2 regions of the Pseudomonas sp. XS1P51 genome follow, and region 2 is predicted to be linked to the other one. Evidence: predicted binding sites of a transcription regulator. Region 2 holds the regulator's gene; the other holds the start of a gene.
What was found. The regulator sigma-54, encoded in region 2, starts transcription at its own class of promoters, with help from an activator protein. The targets are predictions, from matches to a motif close to ANTGGCATNNANNTTGCTNT.
Positions count from the first base shown of each region.

Region 1: the regulator sigma-54 is predicted to act here: its motif matches at 1,820-1,839, upstream of ACYZUD_RS33345 (CmpA/NrtA family ABC transporter substrate-binding protein).

Region 1 covers NZ_CM142707.1:7,211,979-7,215,944, forward strand. Annotated here, with positions in the region: gene ACYZUD_RS33340 (ANTAR domain-containing response regulator) at 1-474, opposite strand, end outside; gene ACYZUD_RS33345 (CmpA/NrtA family ABC transporter substrate-binding protein) at 490-1,701, opposite strand; gene ACYZUD_RS33350 (quinone-dependent dihydroorotate dehydrogenase) at 1,932-2,951, shown strand; gene rmf (ribosome modulation factor) at 3,191-3,406, opposite strand; gene rlmKL (bifunctional 23S rRNA (guanine(2069)-N(7))-methyltransferase RlmK/23S rRNA (guanine(2445)-N(2))-methyltransferase RlmL) at 3,936-3,966, shown strand, end outside.
Region 2 covers NZ_CM142707.1:6,112,484-6,116,449, reverse strand. Annotated here, with positions in the region: gene lptB (LPS export ABC transporter ATP-binding protein) at 1-587, shown strand, start outside; gene ACYZUD_RS28300 (RNA polymerase factor sigma-54) at 861-2,354, shown strand; gene hpf (ribosome hibernation-promoting factor, HPF/YfiA family) at 2,431-2,739, shown strand; gene ptsN (PTS IIA-like nitrogen regulatory protein PtsN) at 2,752-3,216, shown strand; gene rapZ (RNase adapter RapZ) at 3,219-3,966, shown strand, end outside.

The sequences.
Region 1 (3,966 bases), 1.1 Mb from region 2:
CTCGTTGCAGTCCTTCATCTTCATCAGCAGCCCTTTGGCCAGTTCGATGCGCTTGCGCTCGGCCAGTTGCTGGTCGCGGGCGTGCAGTTGCGCGCGCAGGGCCTGGTCGCTTTCGAAGCGCGCCATGGCCACGTCGAGAATCGGCTGCAAGCGTTGTGCGTGAATGCCTTCGACGATGTAGGCACTGACGCCAGACTTGATCGCCTGGCGCATCACGTCAGGGTCATGCTCGTCGGTAAACATCACGATCGGACGCGGTTGATCGCGACTGACCAGCACCACTTGCTCCATGACATCGCGGCTCGGTGACTCGGTATCGATCAGAATCACATCCGGACGCACCGTTTCGACGCGCGCGGGCAGGTCGATGGTCAGGCCGGACTCGTCGATCACCTCGAACCCGGCCTCGGTCAGGGCAGCTTTAAGGCGCCCGACTTTCTTCGCGGTGTCGTTGATCAGCAGGATACGCAACATATTCGCAGTCTCCTGTCAGCGGCTGGCGAGAAGGGGCGAGCTGCCGCTCATGGCGTGCAGCTTGAAACTGCGTGCGTAGGCAACTGGGTCCGAGCCGTCCCAGACCTTGCCGTCGATCAACTGGCTGCTGCGCATGTCCTGATTCCGAGCGGCGACACCAACCGCAGTGGCGGCCTCACGATACAAGTCTAGTTGCTGGACCTGACGGGCCACCGCGAGGTAGTCCGGGTCGTCACGCAATAAACCCCAGCGACGGAACTGGGTCATGAACCACATGCCGTCGGAGAGGTAAGGCAGGTTGACCTCGCCACCACCATGGAAGCGCAGCGCATGCGGATCCTGCCAGCGATTGCCCAGACCGTCGGCGTAGTCACCGAGTAGCCGTGGTTCGATGCAATCGAGTGGCGCATCGAGGTATTGCGGTGCGCTGAGCAATTGCGCGGCACTGCGGCGGTTCTCGGTGCTTTCTTCGATGAAACGGCTGGCCTCCAGAATCGCCATCACCAGTGCCCGGGCGGTGTTGGGGTATTGCTCGACGAAGGCGCGGGTGCAGCCGAGGACTTTTTCCGGGTGATCGGGCCAGATGGTCTGGCTGGTCGCCATCGTAAAGCCGAGATTCTGTTTCACGGCGCTGGCGGACCAGGGCTCGCCGACGCAAAAACCGTCGATACGCCCGGCTTGCAGGTGCGCGACCATTTGCGGCGGTGGCACCACCACGCTGTCGACGTCGTGCAACGGATGGATGCCCTGACTCGCGAGCCAGTAATACAGCCACATGGCGTGGGTGCCGGTCGGAAATGTCTGGGCGAAGGTGAGTTTTGGGCGAGTTTGGTGCACGTGCCGATCCAGTGCTTCAGGACTGGTCACGCCCAGGGCCTGCAAGCCGTGGGAAAGGTTGATGCTTTGGCCGTTGTGGTTCAGGCCCATGAGCACCGACATGTCAGTCGGGGCCACGCCGCCGATGCCCAGGTGCACGGCGTAGATCAAGCCGTACAGGCTGTGGGCGGCGTCGAGTTCGCCACTGACCAGTTTGTCCCGCAGGTTGGCCCATGACGACTGGCGCTTCAGATTGAGGGTCAGCCCGTAGGGCTGGGCGAAACCCTGGGTGGCGGCGACCACCACCGAGGCGCAGTCGCTCAGGGCCATGAAGCCGAGGTTGATTTCAGTCTTTTCCGGGGCATCGCTGCCGTTGACCCAGGCCAGTGGGCCCGCTGTGGTTTCATTCATGGCTAAACACCTTCCAAAAAAAAGCGTCGTCCCAGGCCCTCGCGTGAGCAAAGCCGGGTGACGACGCCATTGTCCTTCCACTCATCCCGTCGTTGGCATGAGTGCTGATGCCTATGCTGGTGCAAGGCATATGCCATCGCCCGCTGATTTTGTCGCACGCCTCGCTTGCGACGCCGATGCCCGGCTATAATCGCCGCCTCATTTCGCCGCCATTCGAGTCAAAGCCGCCCATGTACACCCTGGCCCGTCAGCTGTTGTTCCAACTTTCCCCGGAAACCTCCCACGATCTGTCCCTGGACCTGATCGGCGCGGGCGGGCGTTTGGGCCTCAACGGCTTACTGTGCAAGGCGCCGGCAAAAATGCCGGTGAACGTCATGGGCCTGGACTTTCCGAATCCCGTGGGGCTGGCGGCCGGTCTGGACAAGAACGGCGCAGCCATCGACGGTTTTGCACAATTGGGTTTTGGATTCGTCGAAATCGGCACCATCACCCCGCGTCCGCAGCCGGGCAATCCGAAACCACGGATTTTTCGTCTGCCGGAAGCCGAGGCGATCATCAACCGCATGGGCTTCAACAACCTCGGCGTTGATCACCTGCTGGCCCGCGTGGCCGCGGCCAAGTACAAGGGCGTGCTGGGCATCAACATCGGCAAGAACTTCGATACCCCGGTCGAGCGTGCGGTCGACGACTACCTGATCTGCCTGGACAAAGTCTACGCCCACGCGAGCTACGTGACGGTCAACGTCAGTTCGCCGAACACTCCTGGCCTGCGCAGCCTGCAGTTCGGTGACTCGCTCAAGCAATTGCTGGCTGACCTGGCCACGCGCCGAGCGGAACTGGCGCTGCGCCATGGCAAGCATGTACCGCTGGCAATCAAGATTGCGCCGGACATGACCGACGAAGAAACCGCTCAGGTCGCCCAGGCGTTGATCGAAACCGGGATGGACGCGGTGATCGCCACCAACACTACCCTGAGCCGCGTCGGCGTCGAAGGCATGGAATACGGTGACGAGGCGGGCGGTCTGTCCGGCGCACCGGTTCGTGACAAGAGCACCCACACCGTGAAGGTGCTGGCGGCGGAGCTGGCCGGTCGCTTGCCGATCATCGCCGTGGGCGGTATCACCGAAGGCAAGCACGCAGCTGAGAAAATCGCTGCGGGTGCGAGCCTGGTGCAGATCTACTCCGGTTTCATCTACAAAGGCCCGGCGCTGATTCGCGAGTCCGTCGATGCCATAGCAGCCCTGCGCTAAACCCTGTGGGAGCGAGCCTGCTCGCGATGACGGACTTACAGCTGACATTGTTGTTGAATGTCACACCGCTATCGCGAGCAGGCTCGCTCCCACAGGTGTGTTGGGCTCAAGGTGGAATTTTGGGGGCATAAAAAAGGGCTCCTCGAAGGAGCCCCTGGGCCGGAGCCCGCCGCCCGGATGGGGCGTGCGTGGTAAGTCGTTACGTAATCAGATTGTCGTGTCGGAGTGTGTGCCCTGTGTTAGCCGACGGCGTGAAGTTCGTTGAGTCTGTGGATTCCCGCAGTGCCGGTCATACCGTCCCAGTTGTCGCCTCGTCCTTCTCGCCAGCCGTTAATCCAGGCTTGGCGTACCGACGGTAGAGTAAATGGGCAAAGCTCACGGGATTTGCCACCAACGCCATATTGATATCCGCGCAAAAATGCTCTTTCCAACGGATCACGCTTAAGTCTTCTCATAGGGTGTTGCCCTCACTTGTTGACTGTATTTATCGCGTCGACCTCAATTGAGGTCTGGCAGAAAAACTCCTGCCGTTGGGGCTCGCTGCCGGCGTCGCGAGCCAAGGTGTTGACGTCGTTGCGGCGTCAACCTGTGTTGAGTTCTAACCAATGCGTCACATCGAGGGAATGATCGTTTTGTCATAAGGACGTAACGATAAAGATGGTAAAGCCATAAGTAACACGATGTTTGTCCCGTGTTTATTGGTCAAACCCCTGTATGATCGGCCCCCCGCAGGATGATGGAGTTAATTCTTTGATGAGAATTTCTCGCGTTGCAGTGAGCATTATTCGACGAAGGGTCGACTTATGACATTTTGTTGCATCAACTTTTTTATCTGCCTTTGCATCTAAGCTCTTTTAACCCGAGCAGCAAGGGTGGGACGGCACACCTTCGTGCCACGCGGGCGCTCTTTTAGAAAAGCGCCTGATTGAAAACCGGGTCGGCAATGCGTTGCCGGCTCACTTAGCTAAAGGTTCTGGAATTCCCATGTCCGATCGTTTCGAACTCTTCCTCACTT
Region 2 (3,966 bases):
ACATGATCGTCGGATTGGTGCAGGCCGATCAGGGCCGCGTACTGATCGATGACCTGGACGTCAGTCACCAGCCGATGCACGGTCGCGCAAAGGCCGGTATCGGCTATCTTCCGCAAGAAGCGTCGATCTTCCGCAAACTTTCAGTTGCCGATAACATCATGGCGATCCTCGAGACCCGCAAAGAACTCGACAAGGCCGGTCGTCGCAAGGAACTGGAAAGCCTGCTGCAGGAATTTCACATCAACCACATCCGCGACAACCTCGGCATGAGCCTGTCCGGTGGCGAACGTCGTCGCGTGGAAATCGCCCGGGCACTGGCCACCAACCCGAAGTTCATCCTCCTGGACGAACCTTTCGCCGGTGTGGACCCGATCTCGGTGGGCGACATCAAACAGATCATCTATCACCTCAAGGCCAAGGGCATTGGCGTGTTGATCACCGACCACAACGTTCGTGAAACCCTGGATATCTGCGAAACCGCCTACATCGTGAACGATGGCCAACTGATCGCAGAAGGTGACTCTGCCACCATCCTGGCCAACGACCTGGTCAAGGAAGTGTATCTGGGCCATGAGTTCCGCCTGTAAGCGCTCAGGTGCCTGGCCAGTCGCCGAGAGCTTGTCTCGATAAAAAAATCAACCGTTTTTTATTGTTACAGCGCGCCAGGCAAACGTTGCGCCTCAAAGATGTTCAGCTACCAGCAAGGGCAATGCGTCAATAAAACTTTAAACGTTTTTATTGTTACAGCGCTCTAGGCAAACGTTGTGGTTTCAGGCATATAATTTGCTTATGTTTGGCGCTCCGGCGCCCTGTAGTGGATGGCGCATGTGCGCCGGCGAATAAGGTGTTAAGCCCCTGCCATGAAACCATCGCTAGTCTTGAGAATGGGCCAGCAGCTGACGATGACACCTCAGCTGCAACAGGCCATCCGCCTGCTCCAATTGTCGACCCTGGACCTGCAACAGGAAATCCAGGAGGCCCTGGAGTCCAATCCGATGCTCGAACGCCAGGAAGAAGGCGACGACTTCGATAACGCCGACCCCTTGGCCGACAAAGCCGAACAGCAACCCAACGCCGATGTTTCGGAACCCTCCTACCAGGAAACCGCCCCGACGGTGGATAACCTCGAGGAAGGTGACTGGAACGAACGCATTCCCAACGAGCTGCCCGTCGACACCGCGTGGGAAGACGTCTACCAGACCAGCGCCAGCAGCCTGCCAAGCAACGATGACGACGAGTGGGACTTCACCACCCGTACATCGGCCGGCGAAAGCCTGCAAAGCCACCTGCTGTGGCAACTGAACCTGGCGCCGATGTCCGACACCGATCGCCTGATCGCCGTGACCCTGATCGACTGCATCAACAATCAGGGCTACCTGGACGAAACCCTCGAGGAAATCCTCGAAGCCTTCGATCCGGAACTGGACATCGAACTGGACGAAATCGAAGCCGTCCTGCACCGCATCCAGCAATTCGAGCCCGCCGGCATCGGCGCCCGCAACCTGGGTGAATGCCTGCTGCTGCAACTGCGCCAGCTGCCCGCCAAGACCCCTTGGCTGGCCGAAGCCAAACGCCTGGTCACCGATTACATCGACCTGCTCGGCAGCCGCGACTACAGCCAGTTGATGCGCCGCATGAAGCTCAAGGAAGATGAACTGCGCCAGGTGATCGAACTGGTGCAGAGCCTCAATCCGCGCCCAGGCTCACAGATCGAGTCCAGCGAAGCCGAATACGTCGTTCCCGATGTCATCGTGCGCAAAGACAACGAACGCTGGCTGGTAGAGCTGAATCAGGAATCGGTGCCACGGTTGCGGGTCAACGCCCAGTACGCCGGCTTCGTGCGCCGCGCCGACACCAGCGCCGACAACACCTTCATGCGCAATCAGCTGCAAGAGGCTCGCTGGTTCATCAAGAGCCTGCAAAGCCGCAACGAAACCCTGATGAAAGTAGCCACCCAGATCGTCGAGCATCAGCGCGGCTTCCTGGAGTACGGCGACGAAGCCATGAAACCGTTGGTCCTCCATGACATCGCCGAGGCGGTTGGCATGCACGAATCGACGATTTCCCGGGTAACCACGCAAAAATTCATGCATACCCCTCGGGGCATATATGAGCTGAAATACTTTTTCTCCAGCCACGTCAGCACCTCCGAAGGCGGTGAATGCTCGTCTACGGCGATCCGCGCGATCATCAAAAAACTGGTTGCAGCGGAAAATCAGAAAAAGCCGTTGAGTGACAGCAAGATCGCTGGTTTACTGGAGGCACAAGGCATTCAGGTGGCTCGCCGCACCGTCGCCAAGTACCGCGAATCCCTTGGGATCGCGCCTTCGAGCGAACGTAAGCGGTTGATGTAACGGGCCACGCCACAGCGTTCCAGTGGCAGGCATTTCTGCCTGCCGCTTTATGCACTGGCAACGAAGGAGAAGCTGTATGCAAGTCAACATCAGTGGACACCAACTGGAAGTGACCGAACCCCTGCGCACCTACATCGGCGAAAAACTCGAGCGATTGGAAAGGCACTTCGACAAGATCACCAACGTGCAAGTCACGATGAACGTCGAGAAGCTGCTGCAGAAAATCGAAGCCACGCTGCATATTCCCGGCGGAGAAGTGGTCGCCAATGCCGAGCATACGGACATGTATGCCGCCATCGACCTGCTGACCGACAAGCTGGATCGCCAACTCAAAAAGCATAAGGAAAAGACCCAGAGCCTCCTCCAGGGTGCAACCGGTCGTTAACACTCCCAACCCATGATCCGACTTGAAAGCATCCTGACCCCCGGCCGTTCCCTCGTGAATGTGCCGGGCGGCAGTAAAAAGAAAGCCCTCGAGCAAATTGCCAACCTAATCCATCGCGAAGTGCCGGATCTGGAGATGCAAGATGTCTTCGAGGCTCTGATTGCCCGTGAAAAACTCGGTTCCACCGGTTTTGGCAACGGCATCGCCATCCCTCACTGCCGCCTCAAGGGCTGCAATTCGCCCATCAGTGCCTTGATGCACCTGGACGCCCCCATCGATTTCGACGCCATCGACGGTGCTCCGGTTGACCTGCTGTTCGTTCTGCTGGTCCCGGAAGCCGCCACCGATGCGCACCTGGAGCTACTGCGCCAGATCGCCAGCATGCTCGATCGCAAGGAAGTGCGCGAAAAACTGCGCAGCGCTCCGAGCAATGAAGCCTTGTATCAGGTTGTCCTGGACGAGCAAAACGGGCAGTAATCATGCGTTTGATCATCGTCAGTGGCCGCTCCGGCTCAGGTAAAAGTACCGCACTCGATGTTCTCGAGGACAACGGCTACTACTGCATCGACAACCTGCCCGCCGGCCTGCTGCCAGAACTGGCTGAACGCGCGCTGATTCACACCGAACTGGCACAGCCGCTGGTTGCCGTTTCCATCGATGCGCGCAATTTGCCGAGTCACCTGACGCGCTTTCCGGAACTGCTGGCAGAAGTCCGCAGCCGGCATATCCAGTGCGATGTCTTGTACCTGGATGCCGATGAAGAAACCCTGCTCAAACGTTTTTCGGAAACCCGCCGCCGTCACCCACTGAGCAGCGCCAATCGCTCGCTGGCCGAGGCGATCAACGATGAAACCAGCCTGCTCGGGCCGATTGCCGACCTCGCCGACCTCAAGGTCAACACCACCAACCTGAACCTGTACCAACTGCGCGACACCATCAAGCTGCGCCTGCTGAACCAGCCGGAGCCCGGTACTGCGTTTCTGGTGGAGTCTTTCGGGTTCAAGCGTGGCATGCCGGTGGACGCCGACCTGGTGTTCGATGTGCGCTGCCTGCCCAACCCGTACTGGAAGCCGGAGTTGCGCGATCAGTCCGGACTTGATCAACCGGTTGCCGAGTACCTGGCGGCACAGCCGGACGTCGAAGAGATGTTCCAGGACATTTCCTCGTACCTGCTCAAATGGCTGCCCCGCTTTGCCGCCAGCAACCGCGCTTATGTGACCATTGCCA